One region of the Paenarthrobacter sp. A20 genome, then DNA from elsewhere that is predicted to be linked to it. Evidence: predicted binding sites of a transcription regulator. Region 1 holds the regulator's gene; each other region holds the start of a gene.
What was found. Region 1 encodes LexA, which represses DNA repair genes until DNA is damaged. Its sites were predicted from a motif close to TCGAACANNTGTTCGA; they were not measured.
Positions count from the first base shown of each region.

Region 2: a site for LexA is predicted at 3,041-3,056, ahead of J3D46_RS23565 (LexA family transcriptional regulator). Genes of this name have one in related genera too.
Region 3: a site for LexA is predicted at 5,548-5,563, ahead of J3D46_RS11890 (Y-family DNA polymerase). Genes of this name have one in related genera too.

Region 1 covers NZ_JALJWH010000001.1:2,770,262-2,780,904, reverse strand. Annotated here, with positions in the region: gene J3D46_RS12970 (MFS transporter) at 1-1,197, opposite strand, end outside; gene J3D46_RS12965 (SseB family protein) at 1,249-2,169, opposite strand; gene priA (bifunctional 1-(5-phosphoribosyl)-5-((5-phosphoribosylamino)methylideneamino)imidazole-4-carboxamide isomerase/phosphoribosylanthranilate isomerase PriA) at 2,169-2,912, opposite strand; gene J3D46_RS12955 (hypothetical protein) at 2,960-3,118, opposite strand; gene hisH (imidazole glycerol phosphate synthase subunit HisH) at 3,119-3,871, opposite strand; gene hisB (imidazoleglycerol-phosphate dehydratase HisB) at 3,868-4,494, opposite strand; gene J3D46_RS12940 (histidinol-phosphate transaminase) at 4,541-5,659, opposite strand; gene J3D46_RS12935 (LysM peptidoglycan-binding domain-containing protein) at 5,738-6,097, opposite strand; gene lexA (transcriptional repressor LexA) at 6,443-7,186, shown strand; gene J3D46_RS12925 (ATP-dependent DNA helicase) at 7,274-9,334, opposite strand; gene hflX (GTPase HflX) at 9,327-10,643, opposite strand, start outside.
Region 2 covers NZ_JALJWH010000002.1:48,602-59,244, forward strand. Annotated here, with positions in the region: gene J3D46_RS23550 (hypothetical protein) at 721-915, shown strand; gene J3D46_RS23555 (hypothetical protein) at 941-1,264, shown strand; gene J3D46_RS23560 (ATP-dependent DNA ligase) at 1,321-2,331, shown strand; gene J3D46_RS23565 (LexA family transcriptional regulator) at 3,071-3,502, shown strand; gene J3D46_RS23570 (Y-family DNA polymerase) at 3,495-4,793, shown strand; gene J3D46_RS23575 (hypothetical protein) at 4,823-5,137, shown strand; gene J3D46_RS23580 (hypothetical protein) at 5,137-5,535, shown strand; gene J3D46_RS23585 (hypothetical protein) at 5,545-5,688, shown strand; gene J3D46_RS23590 (hypothetical protein) at 6,141-6,668, opposite strand; gene J3D46_RS23595 (DUF2188 domain-containing protein) at 6,785-7,042, opposite strand; gene J3D46_RS23600 (SOS response-associated peptidase) at 7,181-7,885, opposite strand; gene J3D46_RS23605 (hypothetical protein) at 8,007-8,531, opposite strand; gene J3D46_RS23610 (FAD-binding oxidoreductase) at 8,635-9,618, shown strand; gene J3D46_RS23615 (dihydrofolate reductase family protein) at 9,834-10,190, opposite strand; gene J3D46_RS23620 (dihydrofolate reductase family protein) at 10,162-10,443, opposite strand; gene J3D46_RS23625 (TetR/AcrR family transcriptional regulator) at 10,440-10,643, opposite strand, start outside.
Region 3 covers NZ_JALJWH010000001.1:2,520,947-2,531,589, forward strand. Annotated here, with positions in the region: gene J3D46_RS11860 (GMC oxidoreductase) at 1-1,559, opposite strand, end outside; gene J3D46_RS11865 (hypothetical protein) at 1,708-2,139, opposite strand; gene J3D46_RS11870 (dihydrofolate reductase family protein) at 2,268-2,864, shown strand; gene J3D46_RS11875 (ATP-binding cassette domain-containing protein) at 2,896-3,615, shown strand; gene J3D46_RS11880 (hypothetical protein) at 3,814-4,578, shown strand; gene J3D46_RS11885 (LexA family transcriptional regulator) at 4,737-5,168, shown strand; gene J3D46_RS24965 (hypothetical protein) at 5,302-5,430, shown strand; gene J3D46_RS11890 (Y-family DNA polymerase) at 5,628-6,926, shown strand; gene J3D46_RS11895 (uroporphyrinogen-III synthase) at 6,955-8,112, opposite strand; gene cobA (uroporphyrinogen-III C-methyltransferase) at 8,125-9,159, opposite strand; gene nirB (nitrite reductase large subunit NirB) at 9,169-10,643, opposite strand, start outside.

The DNA of each region.
Region 1 (10,643 bases):
GTCGATGAAAACACCTGCCAAGGGGGCGCCCAGCGCGACGCCGGCCGTCAGGGCCGAGCCATACCAGCCCATGGCTTCGCCTCGGCGTTCCTCGTCCACGAGGTCGGCAACCTTCTCCGACGATGCGGACAAGACGGGTGCGCACAACAGGCCCGGCAGAAGCGACAGGAAAGCCAAGGTCCACGTATCTTGTGCGAAGCCCATGGGAATAGTCAGTGCGGCCATGCCCAACAGCAACAGCATGGGCGAAATCGAACGCTTCATAGATCCGTAGATGAGTCCGCCCACCACGGACGCGGCACACCAGAAGAAGAACACGATGCCAATTTCATTCTCGTGCCCACCACGCTCCAGCAGCCCAACGATGCTCACGTCCGACCCACTGAGCACCATGCCCGATCCCGCGGCCACCGCGAACAATGCGGCCACGGATACTGTGAACCAGGTGAAGTTCCTCGCGACGCGGTCACGGAGCGCTGAACCGCGTGAGGTATTCGAGGCCATCTCCGAGGCCGCCTCCTGGACATGGGCCGGCGCGGAAGCCACCATCGCAGCTTCAGCCGCAACCAGGTCTGCCGCAGCCCGCTCAGCGGACTCCTGCGGCGTGCAGGCCACGTCACTTCGCGTGGGCGGGTTGAACCACATCAGGAACAGCCCCGCCACGGAGACCGAAATGCCCACCGCTGTCAGGCCGATCGCAGAGAAACCGCTGGTGGCAACGATCGCACCAACAGCCGGGCCAATCATGAACACAAGTTCCGTTGCGATGGAATCGAGGGCGAACGCCGAACGCCGCTGCTCCCCCTCCACCATGACACCCAACGACTGACGCACAACACTGAAGATCGGCAAAGTGAAGAGCCCGCCGACGAAGACCAGCGGCAGCAGCCACTCATAGGAGACGTGCGGAACGATGGACCAGATCACGGTTTCAGAGACGACCGACGGGATCAGGGCCTTCCTCAGCCCCACCGTGTCCACTCGTCGACCACGCCATGGCGCGCCCAAGGCCATGCCGATCGTCATCACAGCTGCCGCCGCACCAGCGGCGGCGTAGCCCTGGCCCAGGGTTAGAACGATGTGCAACGTCAGGAGCACGCCCGCCGCGGAATGCGGGATGCGGGCGATCATGCCCACCACCAACAGGCGCCTGACAGGGCGGATGGACAGCATCTCTTTGTAGAGAGCGAAGTTCACTGGCAAAATCCTCTTGTTCCCCCGGGGCAGACCGGGGAACCGGAACTGCCGTTAGTGCTGCCCAGGCTCCTGCGCCGCACGCTGCAATTTAACTTCAATGGAGTCAACGCCTTCAGCGAAGGAATCCATCCGTGCCCACACCTCGTTGAGTTGGGCAACCAACGATTGCACAGCCACGGCATCCAGTCCGTCTTCGAGGAAGAGCACCACCCGCAGCTCCGGGCCCGACCCACCACCGGAGACCGTGCGGCCGTCAGCCGTCAAGGACGCAACGCCGGCGCCCGGTTGGGTCTCCAGCCGACGGACAGTCCGGAAGGCTGACACCGTGGAAGCGAGAGCAGCCTCCAGTTGATCATCAAGGTATGACGGCGTCCAGTCCCGCTGTTGGGCGAGTGCCCACATTGCCGGGCGACGAACCACGAAGGTGAAGTTCGAGCCGGGATCCAGAACCAACAACTGCGCGCCTTCGGAGACAGCTGAAAGGGCCGCACGGGCCGCGTAAACGGCCACGGGACGGGCATCGCTGTGCCACGCTTCGAGGGCTACGGCCGAGGTGAAGACAGGCATGGCCTTACGGCCGTCGGGCGCCGTGAGTGTGACCAAAGCCATATCGGCCTGCTTGTCGGCATGCAGTCCGTCAACGCCGTCGGCTTCCTCGGCGAGCTGGGCGACAACCGGAACGAAAACCCGCGCCGTGGCGAGTGAGGCTACTACTTCGGCCTCGCCTCCGGTCCCGTTGACCAGCCCGGCAATGGCGGCGAGGTAACCGGCGTCCGCCGTCCCGTCGTCGTCCTCGAAGTTGTGGATCTTTGCGTCGTCTCCCGTCAGGCTCCGGCCTGCCCACGGTTGCCCGGCAGAGTCAGTCGCTCCCCCGGCACCGGCCAACGCTGCGGCGATGTGGCCCGGCAGGTGCCGGCTGCCGGCGCCATGGTGGCCGTGGCTTCCGTGCGGGTGTCCGGCATCCTGGGACATCAGCGGCGACCGGCAACGTCCAGGGCTTCGGGCAGGGTGAAGGCGCCGGCATAAAGAGCCTTGCCCACGATCGCACCCTCCACGCCCATTGGGACAAGTTCACGCAGGACCCGGAGGTCCTCAAGGCTTGAAATTCCCCCCGAGGCCACAACAGGCTTTCCGGTCTTCTCCACCATCTGGCGCAGCAGTTCCACGTTCGGTCCCTGCAAGGTGCCGTCCTTAGTGACGTCAGTGACGACGTAGCGGGCGCAGCCGGCATCCTCAAGGCGGGCCAGGACCTCCCAGAGGTCCCCGCCTTCCTTCGTCCAGCCACGACCGGCGAGCGTAGTACCGCGGACATCAAGACCAACGGCGATCTTGTCACCGAAGCGGTCGATGGCCCTGCGGGTCCATTCGGGGTTCTCCAACGCTGCCGTGCCGAGATTCACGCGTGCAACGCCAAGGTCCAGGGCACGCTCCAGTGATTCGTCATCGCGCAAACCGCCGGACAGTTCCACCTTCACGTTCAACTGTGAGACAACCTCACTGATGAGGTCGGCATTGTTGCCACGACCGAAAGCGGCGTCAAGGTCCACCATATGAACCCATTCGGCGCCTGCGTTCTGCCAGTTCAGCGCTGCTTCCAGCGGTGTTCCATAGCTGGTTTCCGAGCCGGCTTCTCCTTGCAGGAGGCGGACTGCCTGGCCATCAACAATATCGACGGCGGGCAGGAGTTCCAGAACGGACTGGGAGGAGGTGGTCATGTGGGTCCTTGGAGTTCGAGGGTGGCGCGGTTATTCGAGTGACCGGTTCAGGTACCGGGCAGCGTCAAGAGATAGGCGGCCAGCAGGGACATGCCCGCCAGCACGTAGAAGGAGATGGAAACCCAGCGGGGCTTCTTCTGCTGATGGAAGGAAATGCCGCCACCCACCAGCACACCGGCGAGGCCCATGAGGACAACAGACCACATCTAGGCGGCACCGCTTCCAGATGCTGCCACACCTGGCGTGCCGGGCTTTTTCAGCCCGTCCACCCAGTTCCGCAGCAGCCGCGCCCCGGCGTCCCCTGATTTCTCGGGGTGGAACTGCGTTGCGCACAGCGGGCCGTTTTCGACTGCAGCAATGAAGCGTGCACCGTGCTCGGACCATGTCACCTGGGGCGGGGCCATGCGGGGCTGCACAACATCGAAGTTCCATTCCTGGACACCGTAGGAGTGCACAAAATAGAAGCGCTCCTGCTCCACCCCGGCGAAAAGCTTGGAACCTTCGGGAACGTCCACGGTGTTCCAACCCATGTGCGGGACAACCGGAGCAGGCAGCAACTCCACTTTGCCTGGCCACTCTGCCATGCCTTCAGATTCAGTGCCGTGCTCAACCCCGGCCTCGAAAAGGACCTGCAAGCCGACACAGATGGCCAGCACAGGGCGCCCGCCGGCCACCCGGCGACCGATCATGCGGATCGCATCCACGGCCTTAAGTTCCTTCATGACGGTCTCGAACGCGCCCACCCCGGGAACGACGAGTCCGTCGGCGTTGAGGACGTCTTCCGGCTTGGAACTCAACACTACGTGGGCACCGGCACGCTCAAGCGCCCGGACAGCGGACCGAACATTGCCCGAACCGTAATCGAGCACGGTGACAGTTGGCTTGCCTTCCGGCGACTCGGGCCTCACCGAAGCGATGGTGTCGGCCACCGCGCCGTCCTTGAGGACCTGGCCGCTCACAGTGCCCCCTTCGTGGAGGGGATGCCCTCGACCCGGGGGTCGGATTCCACCGCTGCACGGAGTGCCCGCGCAAAAGCCTTGAACTGTGCTTCCACAATGTGGTGCGGATCGCGGCCCGCCAGTACGTTCATGTGCAGGCAGATTCCGGCGTGCAAGGTGATGGCTTCAAAAACGTGGCGCGTCAAAGACCCAGTGAAGTGGCCACCAATGAGGTGGTATTCCTGGCCCGCGGGCTCGCCGCCGTGCACCAGGTAGGGCCGACCGGAAACATCCACGACGGCGTGGGCCAGGGCTTCATCCAAGGGAACCGTAGCTTCGCCAAAGCGGCGAATGCCGGCCTTGTTGCCCAAAGCAGTGCGCAGGACTTCGCCGAACGTAATGGCCACGTCTTCCACCGTGTGGTGGGCATCGATGTGGGTATCGCCAGTGGCCTTGACGGTCATGTCAATCAACGAGTGCTTGCACAGCGCGGTCAACATGTGGTCATAGAAAGGCACAGAGGTGCTGATGTCCGAGACACCGGACCCGTCCAGGTTGATCTCCACCAGGACGGAGGATTCACTGGTGGTGCGCTCCATGCGCGCGGTGCGGGCAGCGGACGGCGTGGCGCCGGTTTCGCTCATTGGGACGTCCTTATACACGAAGAGTGGGTTGGGTCTATGGACAAGTTTAGGCGCGCTGTGGCGGCTGGCCGTCCAGCAGTGCTTCCAGCGCCTCAAGGAAGGCCGTGGTTTCCGGCTCGGTCCCTGCGGTGACCCGCAAGTGTCCGGGAATGCCGACGTCGCGAACCAGCACACCCGCGTCAAGCAGGCCTTGCCAGATGGCGTGCGGGTTCACCAGCCCGCCAAAGAACACATAGTTGGAGTCCGAGGCTGAAGGCTTGAGACCCATGCGCAGGAGTTCAGTCACGATGCGGTCGCGTTGGACCTTGATGTCCTCGACGTCGGCCATGAGGGCCTCACGGTGGTTGAGGGCCGCCAGGGCAGTTGCCTGAGTAACAGCCGACAGGTGATACGGGAGGCGGACCAACCTGATGGCGTCTGTAACCTCGGGTGCTGCGGCCATATAGCCCAGCCGGGCGCCCGCGAGGGCGAAGGCCTTGCTCATGGTGCGGGAAACGATCAGACGCTCGCGCCCGGGCAGCAAGGTCAGGGCACTTGGCGTGTTGTCGTGGGCGAACTCGTGATAGGCCTCGTCGACGATCACGATGGCCTGGCTGGCCTCCCCGGCCTCGTAAACGGCCTCAACAACATCCAGGCCCAGGCCTGTTCCGGTGGGGTTGTTGGGCGAGCACAGGAACACAATGTTGGCTCCTGTTTCACGAACCTGCGCTGCCGCCGACGCCGCATCCAAGCCGTAGTCCTCTGCCCGGACTCCGCGTACGTATTCGGTATCCGTGCCACTGGCCAGCAGGGGGTACATCGAATACGTGGGCGGGAATCCGAGTGCCTTCCGACCGGGTCCGCCGAATGCTTGGAGGATCTGCTGCAGGACCTCATTTGAACCATTGGCTGCCCAAATGTTGTCCGGGGTGAGATCGTGGCCAAGGTATTCGGCCAAGGACTCGCGCAGTTCGGTGAACTCCCGGTCCGGGTAGCGGTTCAGCCCCGTGGCCGCGGCGGCAACGGCTTCCGTGATGGCCGCCTGGACGTCCGCGGGAACGCCATGAGTGTTCTCGTTGACATTGAGCAGGATAGGAACGTCAAGCTGCGGTGCGCCATAAGGGCTCAGTCCACGCAGGTTGGTCCGGAGGGGTAGTCGGTCTAGTCGCTCAAGCTGGTCACTCACCAAGACAGTTTAAGGGGCTACCGGGACTGCCGAGTAACTGTGACGCCGCGCCACCGGATCCAGCCACGGTGGAACGCGCTAGCTTGCCGGGACGAACAAACGCTGCCCGGGCTGGATCCGGCCACCATGGAGGTCGTTGAGCTGAATGATCTCGGAGATGACATCCCTGGGATCGCGCTCCGGAGCAGCTGCGCCGGCGATACCCCACAGCGACTGCCCGGGCTGGACCGTCACGGTCACCGCGACCGGCGGCTGGAGCTGCGCCTGCGAGTCCGAGGCCTTGGCAGGGGACGTAATGAAACCGGCCAGGCTCAGCAGCGCAGCCACCAGCAGCATTGCGGGGATGCCAAAGAAGACCATCCGACCCCGGCGGGTAAGACGCAGGCGCGTCGGCGCCTGGGTAGTGCGGAAATCAGCGAACGTAGTGATTGCGGACATGAGCTGAGCCCTTCTGAGCTATTGCCTTGCGCCGGATTCCGGTACATGGCTGCCAATTCTTTGTGTTCCCCTCCCCCGATCCCGGATGTTCGAACACTCTGTTCGAACATCCGTCATCCGGTTCGGGTTTATAGAACACATATTCGAACCTTGCTATGACATTTTTAGCACTTATCAACGAACGGTGTCGAGACTCGCTAGAACAAATGTTTGATAAACGCCTGTGCCTGCCCTACGTTTGAGTGAAGAAACAGCACTGTTTCAGTGGAACAGGAGGGTCTGACATTTTTTGCAGACCCGACACCCCTGGATCGTTCCGGGGCGAATGGAAAGGCACTGGCGAACATGGCAGCGAAAGCCACAGGCGGCGGGGCACCCCTGCGGAGCCAACAGCCTCAAAAGAGTCCCAAGAGCCTGACTGTCCGGCAGAAAAAAATTCTGGAGACCATCCAACGCTCGGTGAATGACAATGGGTATCCGCCAAGCATGCGTGAGATCGGTGACACCGTCGGCCTGGCAAGTTTGTCGAGTGTCACGCATCAGCTTTCCCAGCTCGAGAAGCTCGGCTATCTGCGCAGGGACCCCAAGCGTCCCCGTGCCATGGAAGTCCTGATGCCGTTGACGTTGGATGGCGGACCAATTCCCGGCGTCGAAGCCCCTGCGACGCTGCGCAGCGCGGGTGGCCTTGCCGTCACGGAGCTGGCCAGCGCCAGCGATACTGCCATGGTTCCCCTGGTGGGCCGGATCGCTGCAGGCGGCCCCATCCTGGCTGACCAGGCAGTGGAAGACGTCTTGCCCCTTCCCAGGCAACTTGTGGGCCACGGCGAACTGTTCATGCTGAAGGTGGCAGGCGACTCAATGATTGATGCCGCCATCTGCGACGGTGACTGGGTTGTTGTGCGCCGCCAGAACGACGCCATCAACGGCGACATCGTGGCCGCACTGCTGGATGACGAGGCTACCGTCAAGACGTTCCGTCAGCGCGATGGCCACACGTGGTTGCTGCCCCAGAACACCCAATACGAGCCAATCCTTGGCGACCAAGCCACCATCATGGGCAAGGTTGTCTCTGTTCTGCGTTCCCTGTAGGTGCCCACTAGGTAGGTACCCCAAGCCTCCTGGGCGGCTTTTGCCGCACCCAGGAGGCTTTGTTGGCCCCACGAGGCATTGTTGGACCTAGGAGGCCTTGGCGGAGCCCAGGCGTTCCAGCACGCCGCGCACAACCGCCCTGTCCGTCGTCGCCCAGAACGGCGGAAGCGCAGCCCTCAGAAAACCGCCGTAGCGTTCCGTCGACAGCCGTGAGTCAAGCACGGCCACGACTCCCTTGTCTCCCGTTGAACGGATAAGGCGCCCAGCGCCTTGTGCCAAGCGGATGGCGGCATGCGTTGCTGACACGGCCATGAAGCCATTCCCGCCCGACTGGGCGACTGCCCGGGAGCGGGCAGTCATCAGGGGATCGTCGGGGCGCGGGAAGGGAATGCGGTCAATCACCACCAGACGGCACGAACCACCCGGCACGTCGACGCCCTGCCAGAGTGACATGGTGCCAAACAGGCAAGTGTCCGGCTCATCTGCGAATTGCTTCACAAGGGCAGCCATGGTGGATTCGCCCTGGCAGAGAATGTCCATGTCAAGGCGCAGCCGCATGGCGTCGGCGGCTTCTTCGGCAGCTCGCCGCGAAGAGAAGAGACAAAGCGCTCCCCCGCCGGATGCCCGGATGAGGTCTTCGAGCTCATCGAGAGCCTCGGGCGAGGTCCCACGCCCCGGCTTGGGCAAGTGCTTCGCAACATACAGCACCCCCTGTTTGGGGTAATCAAAGGGCGATCCAACATCAATCCCGGTCCAGCTCGGGGCGCCGTCGCCGATGAGGCCCAGACCTCCAGCCGCCGGTTCGAAGGCAGAGCCAATCGCCAGCGTGGCGGAGGTGAGCACCACGGTGTGGCCCGCGAAGAGGCCTTCGCGCAGCCGTCCCGCGACGCTGAGTGGCGCGATGTTGATCAGTGCCGGTGCCGTTTCATCAGGCTGCGAGTAACCCTGTTGGGGGTCGAAGGTGCTGTTGCGGGAAAACCAGACCACTTCCCGGTTCTCCTTGGCGGCCAGCATCCGCTCGCACAATTCAAGAATGAGCATGAGCCGTGAGCGAGCGAGCTGCCTGCCGCCGTCGACCGCGTTGGAAGAGTCGGTCTTGGAATCTGAGAGCGCCGCGCGGGTCGCATCGCGTAACTGGTCAAGGCAGTCAAGCTGTTCGTCGTTGAGCCCACTGGCCAGCAACCCGTTGGGCACCCCTGCGATGGCCATGTCCAGGCGCTCCGCCGCAGCGTTGAGGGCATCCACCGTGATGGCGGTGTGCTTGCGTGCGCTTGACGCCGCGGCATGAACCATGGCCACAGACAACTGGCCCGAGACCGCGCCGGTCACGCGATCCTGCAGCTCGTGTGCCTCGTCCACCACCACGACGTCATACTCAGGCAACACAGCCAGCCCTTCAAAGGCGCTGACGGCAAGCATGGCGTGGTTGGTGACGACGACGTCGGCCTCACCCGCGCGGGACCGCGCCAACTCACTGAAGCACTCTTCAGCCACCGGACACTTCTGCGCGCCGAGGCACTCCATGGAGGTCACAGAGACTTGCCGCCAGGCACGGTCCGTGACGCCGGGCATCAGTTCGTCACGGTCGCCGGTGGTCGTCTTTTCGGCCCACTCGCGGAGGCGGACCACTTCCTTGCCGAGCTGTGACTGCGGTCCGCCCATGGATGCCGCGAAGTGCGGCACGCTGGTGTCCTCGCCTAAGGAAAACAGCTGCCCCTCGGACGGCTCTTCGCTGGGGAACCCACCTTCCAGCTTCTGGCGGCAGACGTAGTTGGCCCTGCCCTTCACGAGCGCCACGTTGACGGGTCGTTCAAGGGCAGGGTTGATGGTCTCCAACAGCCGGGGAAGATCCCGGCCAACAATCTGGGTTTGCAGTGCCAAGGTGGCGGTGGACACGAGCGTCGGTTTGTTGCTGTCCATGGAATGCGCGATCAACGGAATCAGGTACGCCAAAGACTTACCTGTTCCCGTTCCTGCCTGGACCAGCAGGTGCTCCCCGGTTTCAATCGCCCGGGTGACATGTTTGGCCATTTCGTGCTGGCCGGCACGGCTTTGACCGCCCATGCCGGCGACAGCACGATCCAACAGCTCGAGGGTGGCTTTCTCTCCCACCGATTCGACGGCGTCCGCCGCCACCTTCTCAACCATTGCTGACGAAAGACTCCAGTTCGGCTGCCAGGCCCTCGCGGACCATGACCACCACGCGGGTGCCGTCTTCCTCATGCTCCAGGTTCAGGATCTCCGAATCAGAACTGTGCAGCTTGCTGATCATGTCTCCCCGGTCGTAGGGAATAAGCAGCTCAAGCCGTACGCCCGGCCGCGGAATGGACTGGCTGATGTCTTCCAACAGCTCAGCGATGCCCTGGCCTGTACGAGTGGAAACCACCGCATGGCGGGGCTCCTTCTGCTTGAGGCGCTCCACGACGAAAGGATCCGCCACATCGACTTTGTTCAGGACGATGATCTCAGGAACCTTGCGGGCGTCCACTTCAGTGAAAACAGCCCGTACGGCAGCGATTTGACCTTCTGGGTCCGGGTGCGAGGCATCCACGACATGCAGGATCAGATCCGCGTCAGCAACTTCCTCCAGCGTCGACCGGAAGGCCTCAATCAGCTGCGTTGGCAGAGACCGGACGAACCCAACAGTGTCGGCCAGCGTGTAGCCAATGCCATCCGGAGTCTGGGCTTTGCGAACGGTGGGATCCAAGGTAGCGAACAGGGCGTTTTCCACCAGGACACCGGCGTCGGTCAAGCGGTTCAGGAGCGACGACTTGCCGGCGTTGGTATAACCGGCGATAGCGACAGAAGGAACAGCATTGCGACGACGGTTGGCACGCTTGGTCTCGCGGGCCGGCTTCATCGCGGCGATTTCCCGACGCAGTTTGGCCATCCGCGTGCGAATGCGACGCCGGTCCAGTTCGATCTTTGTTTCACCAGGACCACGCGAGCCCATGCCTGCGCCGGCTCCACCCACTTGGCCACCGGCCTGGCGGGACATGGAGTCGCCCCAGCCACGGAGGCGCGGGAGCAGATATTCGAGCTGTGCAAGCTCAACCTGGGCCTTGCCTTCCCGGCTCTTGGCATGCTGGGCGAAGATGTCCAGGATCAGGGTGGTCCTGTCCACGACCTTGACCTTGACAATGTCTTCAAGGCCGCGGCGCTGGGACGGTGCCAGCTCAGTGTCCACCACTACGGTGTCCGCACCGGTGGCGGCAACGATGTCCTTGAGCTCCTGGGCCTTGCCCGATCCCAGGAAGGTGCCCGGGTCCGGCTTCGTGCGGCGCTGGACCAAACCGTCAAGGACCTCGGAGCCGGCAGTTTCTGCCAGCGCAGCAAGTTCGCGAAGCGAATTCTCGGCATCGGCCAGGGTGCCTTCGGTCCACAGTCCGGCGAGGACAACGCGCTCAAGGCGCAGCTGCCGGTATTCGACCTCGGTGACGTCTTCGAGTTCAGTGGA
Region 2 (10,643 bases), on a different contig from region 1:
GCTGACTTCGTAGGACGGTTCATTCGGAGTCCGAAGGGCGACCCGGCCCGGTAGGGCGGGCCGCCGTGTGGCAGGCCCGCCCCGGATCCGGCTTAGCTTTCGTCTTCCTTGGGGACTTTGGAGGTGGCGCGGTACGCCAGGATCGCCGCTCCCAGTGCTGTGAGCGAGAGAACGAAGTTCACGATGGTCAGTGGATCCATGAGGTTTCCTTATCGGTGAGTAGGACTTAGTCTGAGAAGGAGCCGGTGGCCGCAACCAAAGCGGTCACGACCACCGGGTTTCGTAGCTACACCTACTTCCTTGCTTTACGCTTGCGCTTCCGAGTTCCAGCTCGGGAGCGTTTGCTTGTTAAGCGCGCGTTCCGCATGGAGAGTAGAGCGATGACAGCTGTCATCAAGCTCACGACCGAAGTCGCGAGCTTGATCGCTTCGTCGATGCTCATGTAGCCACCTCCTTCCTGCCCCGCCGTGCGAGGCCCCCACTGGTCCAGCCGGTCGAGGGTGGGCCGTCAACCCCGAAGAGTGACCGGGGAATCCCGCGAAATAAGGGAGCGCAGCGACCGCGTGGGATTGCCCGGTTGCGTGGGTTGACGGGTCGGGCCCCCGGACGGCTACGATCAGTGGCCTTGTACGGAGAACAACCCAGCCACATGTAAGGCCAAGAAATGCTTTTACAGTCCGAAGCGCAGCGAAGGTCCGTTCTGGCCTTTAGGCTGGGGCCATGGACAAGAAGAACGCAGCGCTGATCTGGGCGCTATTGGGGACTGGCTTCCTTGTGTACGGCCTCTACTGCGCCCTGACCACCGGCGGCACCTGGTACCTCATTGCCTCCGCCGTGATCCTGATGGTTTCCGGCGTGGTCTGCCTTGGTAGCGCGGTTCAGATTATGCGCCGCCCGGATCAGCAGCGCTACTAGACAGAGCGACACCCAAAGGAGCAGCATGCTTGGTTTTAAAGTGAACGTCCAGAACGAGGACAAGAGCGCTGAGTTGGAGATCCAGGGCTTCCTGGATCCGGAGACGGCCGAGGGTTTCGCGAACGCAGTTCAGGAAACCCTGGAGATGTGCGTGGAAGAGTACGACGAGATCACCGGTTTCGAAGTTGGCCGTCCCGGCCCCATGGAAGCCCGCGATGATGTCCCCGAAGCGGATATTGAATACTTCATCGATCAGATCACCATGTCTGTCATGAATCCCGAACCGGAGAACCTGATCAAGGGCGAGTCCCCCGTGCGGTTCGCTGTTGAGCACCCCGTGGAGTTGTAACCGGGCGCCACTTCTATGGCCGGCCGCACGTACCGGCACGAACAGAACGGGATCCCATGAGCGAGTCCATCCCGCGGGCACTGCAACCACCGGTTGCTGTTGCCCTGGCGAAACTCGTCAAGAGGTTCCCCGGACCCAATGCCCTCCCGGGCGGGATCTGGGCCGAACCGAAATGGGATGGCTACAGGACGATAGTTCTGAGTGATTCTGAAGGGGTGACCCTGTGGAGCCGGCAGGGCAAAGAACTCTCCCGGATCTTTCCTGAGCTATGCGCAGCTGTACGGGCCCAGGTTCCGCCCGGCGTGGTGCTGGACGGTGAAGCGGTCATCTGGAACGGGGACCGGCTGGACTTCGAAGCGCTGCAACGCCGCATGGTCAGCTCCAGGACGGCTCTGCCGGCCTTGGTTCACGAACTGCCGGCATCGTTCGCAGCCTTTGACGTGCTGGCCGTTGCCGGGCAGGACATCCGGGGCGTCCCTTTCACGGGCCGCCGGCAGCTGCTCGAGGAACTGGCCCGGTGCTGGGCCGCCCCTTTGAACCTCTCCCCCACCACCGCGGACATGGACTTAGCGAAGACGTGGTTGAAGGACCTGCCAGCCACAGGGGTCGAAGGGCTGGTTTTCAAGGGGGGATCCCAGCCCTATGACGCCGCTAGGTCCTGGTTGAAGCTGAAGACAAAAAGCACGTTCGATACGGTCTGCGCAGCCGTCATAGGCCCGATAACGCAACCGCAAGCCATCATCACCGGATTGCCGGTGGGTGGGCAGCTGCGGATCGTGGGCCGGTCAACCGTCCTTTCCACACGGGCGGGGCGTGATCTGGGCCGCCAGCTCCGCCCGGCCCTGCCAGGGCATCCCTTTCCCGACGAGATCACCGAAACCTCGCTGAACAGATTCAGCAAAGACAAAGACCCGGTCCACCTGACGCTGATCGAGCCGATAGTGGTTGAGATATCGGCCGACGTCGCGTGGACCGGCAAATCCTTCAGACACCCCGTCGGATACGTCCGGGTCCGTCCAGAGTTGGATCCCGATGAGGTAGAACTCCCGCCGCATCTGAAAAGGTAGCTCCTACCAGCCTGCGGCAGTTACATGGCTGGTCTCTTGTTCGGGCGGCACGGACGGACTTGGTTCGACGGCAGACCCCGGCGGAAGCCAAGTAGGGGGCTTGGGTGGCGCCCTTGAAAAACGAGTACCAACTACTCGTGTGCAGGACCAGGGAGAGGTCTTCAATTGAGTCAGCGGATTAGTGGCAGACGGCGATAATCCCCCATTTCGCCGATCAATGCCTCAGTAATCTGCCGGCAAGGCCGGATAGCGGTACCCAGAAGCCTGTCCGGCCTTTCGCCTGTCCTGACTCAACGCCGTGACCGTGGAAACGCGGCACGCTTCCGGAGACCTCGGACCGAAGTCTTCACAGAACCCCGGGCCTTCTTTCTGGCCAGGTTCCATTCCGTGTCTCTATGGGCGTCTCTACGAGCGGCCCGCTGGGCTCTTCTCTGGGCCCGATCGAGGCGGAAGAGCATGAAGAAAACGAAGCCAATCCACAGGATGGCGGCCCCCAGAACCATGCCCATCAGAACCAATGGCTGCATACCTGCAACGTACCCCGGCCGGGGTGACCTAACCGCCCGTAATGGCCGTGGTGGACGGGTTGTGCCCACTGGGGGCAGGTGGAGCCCTCCGCACAGCTCAAAGCTGTCCCCTATTGGCGTGCAAGCCGTCCATGCCGCCCCTAGGGCGGCTATCGTGTCGGTCCCCCTGGAGTACAGTTAACCCGAACATATATTCGAATAAAGGGTGTGTTGTGGGCGTGATAGTTGGCCCCCGTGTGATAGACGCGGGACTCTCTCTGGTGACGGTTCAGCTGTCACCGGTAGCGGTGGCCGCCGGCTATCCCTCGCCCGCCCAGGACTACTTTGACGGACGGATCGATCTCAACGCGCACCTGATCAAAGACGTGACCAGCACCTTCATCGTCCGGGTCACCGGCCAATCCATGGAACAAGCCGGGATCAGCGACGGGGACGAGCTGATCGTTAACCGGGCACTGGAACCGAAGGACGGTTCCGTAGTCGTCGCCGTCCTGGACGGGGAACTAACGATCAAACGGCTGCGGATCACACCCACAGGCGTGATCCTGCAGGCCGACAATCCACGCTTCCCTGATATTGAGGTTCCGGCCTTGTCGGAACTGACGATCTGGGGCGTGGCCACGAGGTGCCTGCACCATGTCTAAGCCCGCGGTGATGCGCCGGATGCAGGAAATCGCGCACGTGGACGTCAACTGCTTTTACGCCTCGGCCGAGCGCGCGTTCAACCCTGCTTTGGAGGGCAAACCGGTCATCGTGCTCTCCAACAATGACGGCTGCGCCGTCACCCGCTCCCCAGAAGCGAAGCGCCTGGGCATTGTCATGGGCGATCCGTGGTTCAAGCTACGGCCACGGGCCAAGGAATGGGGGCTGGTGGCCCTGTCGAGCAACTACGAGTTGTACGGGGACATTTCCGCCCGGGTCATGGAGCTGCTGGGTCGCTACTCAGCCTGGCTTGAGGTCTACTCCATCGATGAGGCGTTCCTGGGCGTCAAGGGCGAACCGGACGAGCTGCTGGCCCTGGGCCGGGAGATGAAGGCCGCGTGCCGGCGGCACGTCGGCGTGCCGGTCTGCGTCGGGATCGCACCCACGAAGACCCTTGCCAAGTTGTGCAACAAGTGGGCGAAGAACAACCCTGCCTTCAACGGTGTCTGCCGCTGGGAATCAGTGCCGGCAGCCCAGCGCGAAGCGCTGATGGCCAAGCTGTCCGTGATCGAAATCTGGGGCGTTGCCACCAGATTGACCAAGCGTCTGAACGCGATGGGGATCTTCTCAATCCTGGACCTGACCCGGGCGAACCCGGTCGCGATCCGGGACAAGTACTCCATCGTCATGATGCGCACCGTGCTGGAACTGCAGGGCACCCCGTGTATTCCGATGGAAGAGGAACGGATCGGCCGGGACCAGCTGATCTTCTCCCGGTCCTTCTCCACACCGATCACCACAACGGCAGGGTTGCGGCAGGTCATGAGCGTGTACGCGCAAATGGCCTCCGCACGTCTGGCTAAACACGGCCTGCAAGCGAAAGTGTTGACGGCGTTCGCGGCGACGTCGCACTTCAACCCAAACGAAAAGTCCTTCCCCTCGGTCTGCCTGGCGCTGCCGATGCCCACCGCTGACCCGGTGTTGCTGACGAAGGCCGCCCACGCGCTGCTCCCCCAGGTCTACGAGGGCGTGAAGTATGTCCGGGCCGGGATCATGGTCACCGACCTGCGCCCGTCCGGGAACCAGAAACCCTTGGAACTGTTCGAGAACCCGCACGAAGAACGCGGCATTGGGATCCTGCTCGAAGACGTAGCCAAACGGTACGGCCGCGGCTCCATCGGGCTCGGTCATGCCGGGATCAAAGGCGGGCCGGACTGGTCTATGAAACGCGACATGCTCTCCCCCAGGTACACCACCCACTGGGACGAACTCCCCCTCGTCAAGGCCGCCTGACCGGCGCCAAGGTAAGAAAGGAAACCGCAATGACCATTGCACCCGAATCACCCACGACCCCCCAAGACGTCGATGTCCGGTTCAGCCCCGACGGCACACCGTTGGCGATCCGCCACGACGGCCGGATCTGGATGGTCGATCCCGACGTCCACACCGCTCACTGGTTCACCAGGGACGCATGGTGGGAAACCCGGACCCGGGCAGCGGTCGGCACCGGCGATCTGGTCAGCGTCGAACACTGGCAACTCCAAGCCAAATTACCGTCATCCAATGCCGAACTGCGCACGTTCACGCTGCGGCGGGAGCCGCTGGCTACCGTGTGGCAGCTGGAATCCATCAGCTAGTGCCGGCTGATCTGTACCGCTCCCATGTCCCTGAACAGCTGTGGGAGCGGATCCGCAATGAGTTCCACCTTCCCAGCCTGGAACAGGTCCGGGAACGGTTCTCTGCCGTGCATGAGGATCCCGAGCCGGTCATGCGGGAGCTGGTTAGGGTCTTCCTGGACGGTGGGACGTATTGCCCTGGTTATCAGTTCCGGCCCGATCTGACCCTGGACCCGGTGGTGCTGGAACTCTTCAAACGGGCCATGGAGCTACGGATCCCACACAATTACTTCGCGCTCTGGATGATGGTCCCCTCTCCCGCCCTGCAGGGATCACGACCCGTGGACCTCCGACGCAGCGACAGGACGCCGGCCCTGCTCGTTGGGCTCGAACGGACCTTCCAAGGCAAGGCGGCCTAAAATATGGGAGTGAAAGTAACCCTGACAGTAGAGGCCGGCACCGGCGAAGTAAGCCATGTCGACGCCGAAGGCGAGACGTACGAGAACGCCAAAGCGGCCGCCGAAACACTGATCCCGGAAGGCTCCAAAGTCATTGCCATCCGCACCAACTAACAGACGCTCGTACGTGGAATCGGCGCACCAAATAGCCGCCTACGTTCAGCGCACTGGCGGCCTTCCTACCTCCGATGGTCAGAGTGGAAGTGAGGCTGAACGCCTCGCCGGAGCTCTCGTTGCTCTACGACATCAGAAGCGGCGCGGCCTCCTCGCAAAAGAAGCCAGCGAAGCACTCGACGCGGCGTTTCCTGGGTGGCTGGACGGGATCGCGCTCAACGTCGAACGTCACTGGCAAAAAAGGGCCACTGAGTTCATCGAGTGGGTGCAAGACAACGACAGACGCCCGCACCGTAACGCCGCTGACCCCGCCGAACGTGCCCTCGCGGCATGGGTCGCAAGGCAAAGAATGCACGCAAAGCAGGGCCAATACCCGTCCCGTATCAAGGAGCTGAACAAACGCATGCCCGGATGGGACCGAACACCCTATCTCCGGAAGGGCCGGGGCAGGGCTATTTATCAGCCCAGCGTTCGTGGGCGGCTTGGCGGCTGATCCCAGCCGCCCGGCCAATATCCGTCCAGGAAGCGCCGACGGCTTTCGCAGCCGCGACGGTCCTATCCAGGCGATGCCCGGCCTGGCGGTGCTCCCTCGCAGCGGCCTCCACACCAAGGATCGCTTCAGACGGGGCAATGTGGGCAAGCCATTCCTCGTGAACAGCATCTTCCACGAGGCTAGAGACGAAGGCTGCTTCCCCTGGTGCAAGGTATTCCCTGCGCGCCTCAAAATTAGCTTCTGCAGGTGTGAGAACTCGTTGCCATAGTTCTCCGCGCCAGCCGCATTCGCAGGCTCCGCGCCAGTTCATAATCTTGTCGTCAGGAATGAGGTCCTGGTCGGGCGCGAAGTCCCCTCCTGATGGATAGTCCCCGGTGATCCCAAGGAACAGCATTCCCTCCCTGGTCGAAGTCGACGAGAGCCTGCCGTCCGGCGCAACCGACGCTACCCAGCCCTCGTGCTTGTAGTCGTTCGAGATCCAGCCCATGGCATCATGCCTTCCTGTCAGGGTTTCCTGACAGGAAGTCTCTCAGGAGCTTCTGACAATAACCAGAGCCGCGAAAAAGCAGAGCATGCCCGGAGAGGGTTCGAGCCTGCCGGGGTTTAGTGTTTGGTGTCCTTGGCTGGTGACTCGTTCTTGGATCCCGAGTCGCTGTCGCTGAACTTGCCGTCCTTGTTCTGGATCCGCACTTCGCCGTGTCCCCGGCCGGTGTTCTCCACGATTTCCTTGGCCCGCTTCTCAGCGGCCTTTTTCGTGGGTTCATGGGCGGAGACGCGTTTGGCGTCTTCTTTCTTTACGTCCCAGCCGCCGCGATCGTTGTTGGGGACTACGTACCGGTCGTTGTCGTTGCCTCTGGCCATATCGATTCGCTCCTTGCCGACGTGAACTGATTTTGAGCCCAGCCTAACGGCCAATGGTTGCACTGCCCCTTTATATGTGCCCGCTGAGTGGCAATCGTGACGGGAAAATTGAAAGATTTTTTTGGCGGTCGGGGTCCGTCACTCCGCGGGTTCAATCAGCTCGGGTCCGTTGTTCCGGACGCTGTTGGCGCGGGTGCTGACAATCCGCGGGGTCAGGGTCGGTTCCGGCAAGGAATCCAGCAGGTGTTGGACGTCGGCTTTGTCGGTCAGGTCCGGGTCGAGCCATTCCGCGAAGCGCTCCTGCGGAATGATGACCGGAGAGCGATCGTGCACGTGTCCCAACGCGTCCTGGGTGGTTGTGGTCAGGACTGTGCAGGTCAGCAGCCACCGTTCAGGATCGTCCTCGGGCAGCTCAGGATCGGGCCAGAACTCATACAGCCCGGCGAAGCCCAACAATGGTTCCTTCTCGGAGAACAGATAGTTCGGGATCTTCTTCCCGTCCTCGGTCTTCTGCCATTCGTAGTAGCCCTCGGCCGGAACGATAGCCCTGCGCTTGACCGCAGCAGAACGGAACGACGGCTTCTCCAGGATGCTCTCGCTGCGAGCATTTATCAGCTTGGAGCCAATCTTGGTGTCCTTTGCCCAGGACGGAACCAGACCCCACTTTGCTATCAGGAGGCGCCGGTCAAGGGTTCCCTCGTCCAGGCGCTCGGCCACGATCGGCACGTTCTGCGTCGGGGCGACGTTCCAGCTCGGCCCAGGAGGGCTGCCTTCAACTTCCTTGGCCTCGAAATGGCTCAGAAGATCGCTTGTTGCCTTGGACATCACGTATCTGCCGCACATGAGCCCATTCTCCACTTGATTGCCCATGTCGCCTCGTGCCGGGTCGCCTCAAGATCCTCAGGAGTCCTGGGAGCGGCATCGCCAGGGCTCGCAACCTACTGACGATGCCGAGCTCACTTGGCTAGGGAACTGCCAGCGCACGCTCGACATCTCCCATGCAATCCCACACTTCTTCCATGGCTGCATGCAGTTTCGCACCCATCACGTCCAATTCCTCTGGACTGTGGACTACGGCGTCCAGCAGGCCCTTAGCATTCAGCCGGCGGCTGTAGAACGCTGTTGTGCCTGGGGTCAGCGATCCTCCCACTGGCGCATGAAGGATCCTATTCCGCTGATCCAACGCCTGTTTTGCAGTCGACAGAACTTTCACGACCCGCTCCTGCAATTCCGGCGACAGGGGTGAGTAGACGGAGAGAGCGATCTTTTTTGATGTCTGGATCAGTTGCGATGCCGTCATGCCTTCCGTCAGAGTCGATCCCACACCTGCCCTGCCGTTGATAAGAGCCGAGCAAAAATGGGCCAAGGTCTGTTCCAGCCACGCAGCCCAAATCGCAATGCGGCCCACGGCAGCTTCACCCTCGATCGACATGGAGGTGTACGTCCGGTAATCAGGCAACACAGCATCTTCAATAGCTTCTTGGTCCATGGGCACCAATCGTACTTAGCTTGGGACAGGCGCTCCGTGCTGTCAGCCGACGTCCCGTTTCCTTGAAACTGGAACCCCGCGGGCGTGGGATATGGTCTCTTGAATGGTGTCTCGCGAAGTAATTGTGGTCGGAGCCGGCATTGTCGGATCGTCAATTGCCTATCAACTGGCCGCCGCCGGAGCCGGGGTCACCCTCATCGATGCTGCTTTGCCCGGTAGCGGTGCTACTAAACACTCGTTTGCCTGGATCGGCAGGTCACCTCAGGACAGTAGCCCCGAGGAGAAACTGCGTTCGCAAGGTCGCGACCACTGGCACCGGCTTGCACAAGAAGTACCAGAGCTTGAGGTGCATTGGACCGGCGCTTTGGTATGGGGTGAGTACTTTTCCCACGACGGCGCACCCCAGACCGACCGAGCAGAAGTTATCGAACCAAACCTGGTGATGCCACCGAACCGGAGTGAGCAGAGGGCCGACGACGGCTGGTTGGATCCGGTTCGAGCCACCGAAAGCTTGGTCCGCGCCGCTCAACGATATGGCGCCTCGACTCGCTTCGGGAGCCCGGTCTCCCGCTTAGCCCGCAGTGAGGAGGGGACAGTCATCGGAGTGGAACTCGGTACCGAAGTCCTACCCGCCTCAACGGTGGTCGTGGCAGCCGGGACCGGATCAACGGCCCTTTGCGCGACGGCCAACGTTGACCTGCCGATGGTGTCCAGCCCATCCGTGATGGTCCAACTCCATGCTCCGCCCGGAATCGTCCAAGGAATCATCGCCAATGATCATTTCGAAGCCCGCCAGAGCACTGACGGAACCACGCTCATGCCTGTGGAGTACAACGGGGAGACTTCAACAGAAGACCTGGGGCATACCGGCGAGGAAGCACTTCGCGTCTTCCAGAAATCCTTCCGTGGCTCTTCAGAGGCGAGTCTAAAAAGCGTCGAGATCGGGTGGCGCCCGATGCCGGCCAATGGTGAATCGACAGTTGGCTATTCCAGTGTCCCAGGTCTCTATATCGCGGTGGCCCATCCAGGAATCATGCTGGGCTCAGTGATCGGACACACCGCTGCCGAAGAGATTCTGCGCGCTTAGCCGTTCCACTTCCTTCGAACCGGAACACCTCTGGCGGGACACTCCCCCAGCGTTCGGAATCAGTCCTTTTCAGAAGCTGACTGCGCGGAATGTCAGAAGTCGTCTGCACGGTCCTCTGCAGGGGCCACCGGGAAGCACGAAAATGGGTTCGTTGCGCGGGTCTCCCAGCTCGGTGACAGCGAAGGGCAAGTCCAGATCATCGACGCGCATAATCCCTACCGTCCCATCCCTTCCACCGTCTTCTCCTGGCCGGCCTTACGTCCCACCGGGGTGTGTACGTCGTATGTTGCCCGCAGTAGTCCGTCGTCGTGGGTCGAATGGTGGCCGCGGAGGGTCAACAGCACATCATTGTCGAGGTCCCCGAAAAGGCGGCGCCCACGGCCCAGGAGCACCGGCGCGATTGAGACAGTGATTTCGTCGATGAGCCCTGCGGCCAGGAACGCTTGAATGGTGCGACCACCATCGACGTAGACCCGGGCCGCCCTTTCGGCTTCGAGCAGTTGATGTGCCTCGTGGACTGAGCGGACGACGGGTGTCTTGTCGTTACGGGGGGAGGGAGGTGCTGAGCACAATGACGCGTTTGCCTTCGAAAGGCCATGTATCGAAGCCAAGAACGGTCTGGTAGGTCGAACGGCCCATGATGAGCGTGTCAACGGTGGGATAGAACGCCTCCCACTCAAGGGCCGGATGTGCGGTGGAGCCGGTGACATGTGGACGAGGCGATGGGTTGGTGAGCCAGGCGAGGTCGCCATCCGGCCTTGCGATGTAACCGTCCAGGCTTGTGCCGATAAAAACGCATCCGCGCCAAGTGCGATCAGTAATCATGTCCAGCCTTTCAAAAGGGCATCAAGGGTCTGCGTAGGGGTAGTCGGATCCAGGCCAACGGCACGGCGGTAAAGGCTGCCATGAAGCGCGTCGAGCAGCGTCAAGGATGCTGACCGGGGGTCAATGTCGTCTCGGAGTGACAGGCATGCCAGGAGAGCACCGAAGTAGTGCGCCTGCTTGCGCCAGCCCTCTCGGAGCAT
Region 3 (10,643 bases), 250 kb from region 1:
CGCTTGGCCCACCACAGCGGGTTGTCAATGAAGTCGCCGTCGAGGTCTTTGGAAACCGACTCCATGGTTTCGCGGACGCGGCCGAAGTATTCCTTGGACGTGGCCATGGTCCAGGCGATGGCGAGCCTGCCGTCGCGAAGGGTCATCACGCCGTCGGGAATGTCCCTGCCCATGCCGAGCAAAGGCACCGAACTGGACGATAGGCGGCCGTCACCCAAGGCTGCGGCGAGGTCGGCCGAGACGTTGGAACGGCCGGAGTCGAACAGCCTGTCCTTGAAGAGTTGCCCCGCGACCCTGGCGGTGCGTTTGATGGTGGTTCCCAACTGGGCGGTTTCGATGAGCCAGTTCATGAAGGCCGGATACCCGGCGTCCTCCACGTAGTAGCCGCGGCCATCGCCGTCGTCGTCGTTCGAATCCGGAACCCTGATCGCTGTGGTGATCACCGGTCCTCGGCTGCCGGCCAGCGTTCGGACGCCGGGACGCGAGCCGTTGGCAGGGGGAGTCTTGGCGCCCATGATGAACGTCAAAAGGTCGCCGTTGCCGCTGAACCGGGTGCCCAAGGCGTCACTGAGTGCCGGGAGGGACCCGCGGTTGCGGAGCAGCAGGAAGTTGGTGCCGAACGTACCTGCACCCAGGATGAGCCTGCGGCAATGGATGATGCGCTCGGTGAGGAGTTCGCCGTGGTGGTCCGGATTGTGCACAACGTACCGGACCTCATAACCGCTGTCCGGCGTTCCGGAATCCAGCGGCCGGATGCCGCGGACATCATGGAAGGTGCGCACATCGGCGCCCTTGAATGCCGCGGCTGAGACGTAATTGTGGTCCAAGGTGTTCTTGGCGCCGGCGTTGCACCCGATGTCGCATTCACCGCTGAGCGTGCACGTCGTCCGCACAGTGTCGGGGCCATGGATGCTGCCGTAGCCGGGCAGGGGCAGCGCATGGTTGGTCCGCGGTTCCGCGGTCGGGCTGCTGGAGAACGTGATGGCAAGGGGCGGGCGGGTGATGGCCAGGCCCAGGTTCGCGGCCGATTTTTCCATGGCCACGGTTTTGGCCGTGTCCCTGTACGGGTAGGGGACAGGCTGGAGCATAGCCTCGGCGGCATCGTAGTAAGGTTCGAGATCTGCCCGGGTGAAGGGCCAGTTCTCGTACCCGCCGCCGGGAATGGGTGACTCGTTGACGAACCACTTTTCGTCTTTGCGCAGCAGCACGTTGGCGTAAATGAGTGAGCCGCCACCCAGCCCGCTGGACACCAGTCCCTCAGTGCCACGGAATGTCCAGGCGTCAAAGAGCCCGTACAGGCCGCGGTCCGGATCCCAGAAGTTCCTGCCCATCTCGGACGGCGAGCGCGCGAAGCTGCCGGGTGGGTAAGGTTTGCCGCGTTCCATGAGCACAACGGACTGCCCGGCTTCGGCCAGTCGAAGTGCGGCCACGGAACCGCCGAAGCCTGAACCAACCACCACTGCGTCGACTTTTTCGATGCCACTGCCCCGGTGGCGTGAAGGATCACTGGCGGGTTCGGTACCCGCATCCCCACTGTTCCCGGTCCCCAGACGACCCATGGCCGTTCCTCTCAGAGGAGATCTGACTACATAGCTGCAGCTGACGGCGCCGGGCGTGGCCGGGCGATGCCTCCGCGGACTATGGGGCTTATGTTCCCACCGGGCAGGGGATCTGTAAATGAGGTGGAGTTATTGGGTAGTACTCGGGTTAAGCGAGGCGCCTGTAAACCATGTCAAAGTCGTGTTCCAGCGGTCCACCGGGGTAACTGCCCCGCTCCAAGCGCGCAGTGATGGTGGTGCCATCCTCGCTGAAGCGGCCAACAAAGCGCTGAGGCCAGTCCGGTCCATCCCGGAAAAGGGTCCACAACTTGTCCTTGAGCGTCATGTCGTAGATCCGCGCTACGCCACGCGAGTCGAAATAGTGCTGCTGGAACGCACCGTCCGAGCCTGTGGCGCCGATGACGCTGACCGCGTTGGGGTACTCGGGGTGCTGGACCGTGGAGCGCTGAATGAGGAAGCCTCCGCCCTCGAGCCACTCGAACGCCGTCCTACCGGAGATCTCCATGCCCGGAACGGACGTTTCCCACTCGCCGACCAGGATGTTCAGTTGCTCCAACGTGGGTTTTGGATCCCGTGCCATGGCTGCCCTCTCTTCGCGTCTTCGCGCTGGTGAACAGGTTCAGCGTAGAGCCCGTCGGTTCCTCCGCCTAGGGTCCTGGCCCCAACTGTTTCCTGTACGGCCGGCATGGTGGGTGGCAGGATGGGCGCATGAGCCGAGTAACCTGCGATCTCACCGTGTCTCTGGACGGCTTTGTTGCCGGCCCCAACCAGTCCCTGGATCAGCCGCTGGGGGAGCGCGGCGAAAGCCTGCACCGCTGGCAGTTCGAAGAACGTGAAGCCAACGCAGCCGAAGTGGCCGGGATCCTGGAGGCGGGCGCCTACATCATGGGCAGGAACATGTACGCAGGACCAGGGGCCGGCCCTTGGGACGCGGACTGGCGCGGGTGGTGGGGTGAGGAACCTCCTTACCATGCGCCCGTCTTCGTCCTGACCCATCATGAGCGGGAGCCCTTGGAGCTGCAGGGCGGCACGACGTTCCACTTTGTCACCAATGGTATTGAGGCTGCACTGGACCGTGCCCGGGAAGCTGCCGGCAGCAAGGACGTGGCCATCGCCGGCGGAGCGCAGACGGCCCGGCAGTTCCTCTCGGCGGGGCTGATGGACGAGTTGAGGCTCCACATCTCGCCGGTCATTCTCGACGGCGGCGAGCGGCTGCTGGATGGACTCGGGGACGTCCGCCTGGAGCCGGTGGACGTACGGGGGACCGGGCTCGTGACGCACGTACGGTACCGCGTGATTCGCTAGCCGGAGATTCGGTGACTGCAAGAATGGGCGCATGCCCCTCCACACCTACCCCATCCGACGGGTTGCTGAGGACCCTGCAAACGTTCTTGATCGCGGTCGCTGGCCGGCAGCGCTGCCGCCTGTTGCCCAGGTGCTTGATGAGGGCCTCGACCTGACCTCAGCAACCATCCTGATTGGCGAGAACGGGTCCGGCAAATCGACCCTGGTGGAAGCCATCGCCCTGGCTTACGGTCTGTCGCCGGAAGGCGGTTCCACCGGTGCACGGCACACCACCAGGTCCAGCGAATCCGTCCTCGCCGACCACTTGCAGCTTGTCCGGAATGCCGGTGCCAGCCGGCGGGGGTACTTCCTGCGGGCCGAAACCATGCACGGATTCTTCACGTACCTCGAGATGAACCCGAGCACATCCGGGGACATCCCATTCCACGACATGTCCCACGGCGAGTCATTCCTGGAATTGGCGCTGGACAGATTCAAGGGGCACGGATTGTGGGTGCTCGATGAGCCCGAGTCGGCTTTGTCGTTCAGCGGTTGCCTCAGCCTTCTCAGTGTTCTGAAGGACCTGTTGTCCCACGGAGATTCCCAGGTCATCATGTCCACTCACTCACCTCTTCTGGCGGCCCTTCCGGGCGCCCGGATCCTGGAAGTCGGGCCTTGGGGCCTGCGGGCACGCGACTGGGAAGATCTTGATCTTGTTGCTAACTGGCGGTCATTCCTGGACGCACCTCAGAGGTATCTTCGGCACATCTGACGCCACCTCACGTGGCCAACGCGCCGGGAAAGTGACCGGAGAGGTTCGCGAATGGGCGGGGCTTGCCCGATGATGAGGTCTGGTCCGGTGATGGGTCCCGTCCGGTGATGGGTCCCGTCCGGTGAGCGGCGTAGCCTTGGCGGCATGGGGAAACTATTGAGAGCAGCACCACGCCTTACATTGACCTGCGGAGCCCTGATGCTGTTGGGAACGGGGTGCGCATCGCTCGGACAGCCGGCCGGCGGCTTGCCGTCTGCCAGCCTGCCGTCCGCCGGGAGCCCAACCCCGGAAATCCGACCGGAAGTTGTGCTGTGCCAAGGCAACGAGGTTTCGCGTCAGGCGCTGGACAATCCACGACCGGCCAGCGAGCTCGGCCCGGAGGCCGCCCCGGCTCTCGCCGGCCGTGGGGTCACGGCTTTTGACCCGGTCACCTGGCTGATTGCGCAGGAGAGCAGCGATCGTGTGATGCTCATGAACAAACTCGCAGCTCCCCAGGATCACGGCCACGGCGATGTCCGCGACTACATGTATATCGTCATTTCCACCCACTCCATGGCATCGGAACCAGGTAAACCGGTATGGGCGGTCGTCGAGTCATCGACCTGCACGCCCACGCTGGACCTTGGCGAGCTGAGAGCCGGCGCAGTCACTCTTGATCCCTCGTTGCCGCCGGCCCCTGAGTCCGATCGCGTGGCTCTCCTCGTCACGGAGTTCGACTGCAACTCCGGGAAGAACGCCGAAGGCCGGATTGACGTCGTCAAGCTCGTCGAAACAGAGTCCACGGTCGAGGTCGTCCTGGGGGTGCAGCCCGCCGGGGCGCAGTGGGCCACCTGTCAGGGAAACCCGGCGACGCCCTTCGCTGTCGATCTCGAACGGCCGCTCGGGAACCGTACCATCCTGGACGCCGCCGTCCTGCCCGCGCGCGAGATCACAGCACCAGCCCGGCCGGGAACCGGCGGATAGCTCTATCTGCCTTCCCCGCCCCGGCGGGGACCAGCAGCCATGCCATCTCCGGCCCGCGATTTCACGGTTCCGCGGGTAGGTTTCGGGTGGAGATCGAACAATGTCCGCCAACCGCTGTACACTCAAGTATCGAACATATATTCGAATAAAGGTGTGTTGTGGGCGTGATCGTCGGCCCCCGCGTGATAGATGCGGGCTTTTCCCTGATGTCGGTACTGCTGGCTCCAATCCCGGTGGCGGCAGGGTATCCATCGCCTGCCCAGGACTACTTTGACGGCAGGATCGATCTCAATGAGCACCTGATCAAGGATGTCACCAGCACTTTCGTGGTGAGAGTGACGGGGCAATCCATGGAGGGTGCCGGGATCAGCGATGGGGACGAGTTGATCGTTAACCGGGCGCTGGAGCCCAAGGACGGGTCCGTCGTCGTGGCTGTCCTTGACGGTGAGTTGACCATCAAGAGGCTCCGCGTCACGCCCTCAGGGGTGATCCTCCAGGCGGACAATCCCAAGTACCCGGACATTCGCGTGCCGGCAATGTCTGAGCTGACCATCTGGGGCGTGGCAACCACGTGCCTGCATCACATCTAGCTGTCGCCGCCCCCGCTGATCCCCGAGTTGATCCGTTCTATCTTTGAGTGCACATACGCGACATATGCACTTGAAGGATGGGTCTACTCTTCGATGGTGTCAGTCCGGGCCGGAACTGCTCGAGAGCGCAGCCGTGACACTTCGGATGCTGGCCGAACCGACCCGCCTCAACCTTCTTTGGCAACTCGCCAAACTCCGGCTCATCCAGGAGACCATCAACCACGCCGACCACCAAGTCAGGGGCGAACCCGCCCACGACTAACCCAAGCGGTGTGATCAGCGGCAGGTTGATATCGAACTGGAGCTGATGTTGTGGGCGGAGTTCGGTCGCTGCTGCAACGCGGTTTCTTGTCGCCGGTCGGCGGTACAGTTGATGCATTCGAAGATATATTCGAATGCATGGGGTGTCCTGCGTGATGATTGCGGGCATGCGTGCTAGTGGCGAACGCAAGGAGAATGATGTCCAAGCCAGCTCTCATGCATCAAATGCAAGAGATTGCCCATGTGGATATCAACTGCTTCTATGCGTCGGCGGAGAGGGCATTCAACCCCGCGCTGGAGGGCAAGCCATTGATTGTGTTGTCCAACAATGACGGTTGCGCCGTGACCAGGTCGCCGGAAGCCAAGAAGCTGGGCATTGGGCTGGGGGAGCCGTGGTTCAAGATCGCCCCACGGGCCAAGGAATGGGGGCTGATAGCGCTCTCCAGCAACTATGAACTGTACGGCGACATCAGCTCCCGGGTCATGGAGCTCCTGGCCCGCTACTCGGCATGGCAGGAGGTCTACTCCATTGACGAGGCGTTTCTCGGAGTCAGGGGACAACCGCAGGACTTGCTGGAGCTGGGAAGCACCATCAAGGCAGCCTGCCAACGGCATGTGGGGGTTCCGGTCTGTGTCGGAATCGCCCGCACCAAGACCCTGGCCAAGCTCGCCAACAAATGGGCTAAGCACAATCCAGCCTTCCACGGCGTATGCCGCTGGGACTCGGTCCCCGAAGCCCAACGCGAAGCTCTCATGGCACGGCTGTCCGTCATTGAAATCTGGGGTGTGGCAACGCGGCTTACCAAGCGCCTGAACGCCCTGGGAATCTTCTCAATCCTGGACCTGGTCCGCGCCGACCCGATTGCTTTGCGGGACAAGTTCTCGATTGTCATGATGCGAACCGTCCTGGAACTCCAAGGCACGCCCTGTATTCCCATGGAGGAAGAGAGAGTCGGCCGGGACCAACTGATCTTCTCCCGCTCGTTCTCCACACCGATTACGACGACGGACCAGCTGCGGCAGGTGCTCAGCGTCTACGGTCAAATGGCCAGTGCCAGGCTGGCCAAGCACGATCTTCAGGCCAAGCTCCTAACAGCGTTTGCCGCGACGTCCGTCTACAACCCGAACGATAAGTCCTTTCCCACGGTCACCGTGAGGCTGCCCATGCCCACGTCGGACCCCGTGCTCCTCACCAAGGCCGCACACGCGCTGGTCCCCAAAATCCAGGAAGGCGTGAAGTATGCCAAAGCCGGAATCATGGTCACGGACCTCCGTCCCAGCGGCAACCAGAAACCGTTGGAGATCTTCGAGAACCGTCATGAGGAGCGCGGCATCGGCCCCCTGCTGGAGCAAGTCAGCAAGCGGTATGGCCGGGGCTCCATCGGCCTGGGCCACGCCGGCATTAAGGGCGGCCCGGACTGGTCCATGAAACGGGACATGCTCAGCCCCCGCTACACCACCAACTGGGACGAACTTCCCCTGGTGAAGGCGGCGTAGCGTGGCAGGGGACGAGGAAGCGGAGGACCTACGCCCGCAGCCGGTAACCGCGCTTCACGACGGTCTCCACGAGCTTGCCATCCGGCAGCGAGGACCGCAGCCTGCTGACTGTCATGTCCAGGGCGTGCACGGAGCCACGCAGGTCCAACAGGTCCGAGAGCGCTTCCCTGGACAATACGGCTCCGCCCGCGCCGAGCAGGGCCCGCAGCAGCAGGAGGGGGGCCGGTGCAAGGTCCACCACCTCACCGTTGATCCGCAGGCAGCGCCCACGCAGCTCGATCGTTGCGCTCTTGGTTTCCAAACGGCGCACGTGGTTCAGGGACAGGTGCTCCGTCACCAAGCGGATCAAGGCACCCATCCGGTAGCGGTCGGGGATAAGGGGCGTCAGCCCGGCGTCGACCAGTGGCTGTGCGGTGACCGGCCCCACCGCGGCAACAGTCACCGGCCCCTTAAGGGCTTCGATGAGCTGCCGGTAGAGGCCCATTTCGTGAGCGGTGCTCCACATGGCATCCACCGCGGGGGCGCTGGTGAACGTCAGTACATCGAGGTTCCCGCCCACCACGGCTTCGATCAGGCGCGGCAGTTTGTCCTCGCCGTCGGGCTTCACCCAGCGGTATGGCGTCACGGTCAGGACCGTGGCGCCGGACATGCGGAGCCGCTCCAGCTGGCGGACGTCGGTGTATCCGTGCAGCTGCACGGCCACGGTCTTGCCACGAACGCCTTCGGCCAGCAGCATGTCCACCAGCGTGGCCGTGGTTTCGTCACTGCTGATTCCGACGTCGGCAAGACCGGCAGCGCGCACGGCACCGCGGGCCTTGGGGCCACGGACGAACATGCGGCAAGCGGACAAGGCTTCCAGGAGTTGCTCGCCGATGCCGAACGAGTCCGCGGCCTCGCACCAGCGGCGCATTCCGTAAGCCGTGGTGGCGATACAAATGTCCGGCTTTGCCGCAATGATGGTGCGGGTGTCCTCGATGAGGACCATGTCTTCCTGCACAGGAGCGATCTTCAAAGCGGGGGCGTGCAACACGCTCGCACCGCGGCGCTCCAATGCCTCAATGAGGTCACGGGAACGGCGGTGCGAGGTGACGCCGATTCGGAAGCCATCCAGCGGCGCATCGGCCGCTTCGGATACTCCCGGAGCGGCGGTGGCGTCGTGGACTTCGAGGGCGCGTGCAACAGTCATGTGTTCTTACCTTCAGGCTTCAAGGAGCGAAGCCGCGAGGCGGCTCAGTTCAGCGGATGCTTCAGCATGATTGCGGTTGGCTTCAGCCACCCGGACCACCTCGCCGATGACCAGAACGGCCGGGTTGCTGCAGCCGGTGGCTGCAGTTTCGATCGTACCCAGATCAGCGATGGTGGTGCGCTGTCCCGGACGGTAGCCACGTTCAACGACGGCCATGGGCATGTCCGAATTCATCCCGGCCCGACGCAGGCCTGCCGCCAGCTGGGGAAGGGTGCCGATACCCATGAGGACCACGATCGTGCCGCCAAGGCCGGCAAGGTGGGTGTGCTCCTTCTCGGTCAACGGGGCGTGGCCGGACACCACGGTGAACATGTGGCTCACTTCGCGGTGTGTCACCGGGATCCCTGCCGCTGCAGGAACGGAGATGGCACTGGTGACACCGGAAATCACCCGTACCGGGACGCCGGCCGCAACACAGGCGGCCACTTCCTCGCCTCCGCGGCCGAACACGTATGGATCGCCGCCCTTGAGTCGGACCACGTTCTTACCCAGCAGGGCAGCTTCCACCATGAGCTTCTCGATGTCACGCTGAGTCACCTTGTGGAGGCCAGGCTGCTTTCCGACATCCACCAGCTCGGCAGAGGTCAGGTCGGCCAGTTCCTGGTAGGGAGCCAGCCGGTCATAGAACACGACGTCGGCATCCCGCAAGGCGTCGATGGCACCAACCGTCAGCAGGTCCAGGGCCCCCGGGCCTCCGCCTACCAGGGTGACGTGGCCCTCAGCGCCCGGGGCGGGCTCGAACGCAACAGGGATTCCGGCGTCGCGGCAGCGTTCCACCAGCGGCAGCCAGCCAGCCCCGCCGTCGTCCACTACTGCCACCAGGAACGGGCGCTCGGGGAGCTGGCCGTCGCCGGGCACACCCTCCGGGGTGCTCAGCCGGTACACATGGGCACCGGCGCTCTGGTAGCGGCGGATTGCTTGGCGGGCGGACTTGTCCGACCCCGTGACGAGGACGTCACGGCCGGTGAGATCGATGGTGAGCTGCATGGGAGACCCCTAGTTTTCTGCGCCGACGGTTTCGCTGCGGACCGGGATGGTGGAGGCAATGAGCACACCGCCCTTTTCTTCGTTCGTGGCCGGACGGATCTGGCCCCGCTCAGGAACGAAGGAGATGGATTCGTCCTTCTGGTTGGGAGCGTTGACGAAGGAACGGAAACGGCGGAGGCGCTCCGGGTCCTTCAACGTCTCAGCCCACTCGTCCTCGTAGGTGTCGATGTGCTTGGCCATGGCTGCCTCAAGCTCTTCGGCGATGCCCAGGGAGTCGTTGACCACTACCTCCTCGACGTGCTTGATGCCGCCGTCAAGCTCCTCCTGCCAGCGAGCGGTGCGCTGCAGGCGGTCGGCGGTGCGGATGTAGTACATGAGGTAGCGGTCGATGTACTTCAGAAGGGTTTCGTCGTCCAGATCCTTGGCGAGCAGCTGGGCGTGGGCCGGGGTGGCGCCACCGTTACCGCCGACATACAGGTTCCAACCGTCCGCCGTAGCGATCACGCCAACATCCTTGCCGCGGGCCTCCGCACATTCGCGGGCGCAACCGGAGACACCCATCTTCAGCTTGTGCGGGCTGCGGAGGCCCCGGTAGCGGAGCTCCAGTGCGATGGCCATCGCCACGGAATCCTGGACACCGAAGCGGCACCACGTGGATCCAACGCAGGACTTCACCGTGCGCAGGCTCTTGCCGTACGCCTGTCCGGACTCGAAACCGGCATCCACCAGTTCCTTCCAGATGTCCGGGAGCTGCTCAAGGCGGGCACCGAACATATCGATGCGTTGTCCGCCCGTGATCTTGGTGTAGAGGTTGTACTTCCCGGCAACGGCCGCGATGACGCCCAGGCCCTTGGGCGTGATCTCGCCACCTGCGATGCGGGGGACCACCGAGTAGGTGCCGTCTTTCTGCATGTTCGCCAGAGCGCGGTCGTTGGTGTCCTGCAGCGAGCCACGTCCGGCATCCAGGACATAGGCGGAGTGCTGGCTGGCCAGGATGGAGGCAATGGTCGGCTTGCAGATATCGCAGCCCGCACCGGTGCCGTACTTGGCCATGATCTCTTCGAAGGACGTCAGTTCCAGCACGCGGATGGCGTCGAAGAGTTCCTGGCGGGAGAGGCTGATGTGCTCGCAGAGTGCCTTGGAGACCTCGATGCCGGACTTCTTCAGCTCGCCTTCGAGGAGCTTCTTGAGCATGGGGACGCACGATCCACACTGGGTACCGGCCCTCGTGCAGCCCTTGAGTTCGCCGAGTTCCTGCACAGGAGCGTCGCCTTCGCAGGCGCCGCAACCGTTGATGGTGTCGCGGATGGTTCCGGCGGCCACGTTGTTGCAGGAGCACAGGATGGCGTCATCGGGGAGCTCGGTCTCCGGGGCCTCGCCACCGCCGGCAGCGCTCAGATAGGCACCGGGTTCGGCGGAGAGCTCGCGGCCCAGGAGCGGGCGGAGGCTCATGTAGGGGGAAGCATCGCCGACGAAAATGCCGC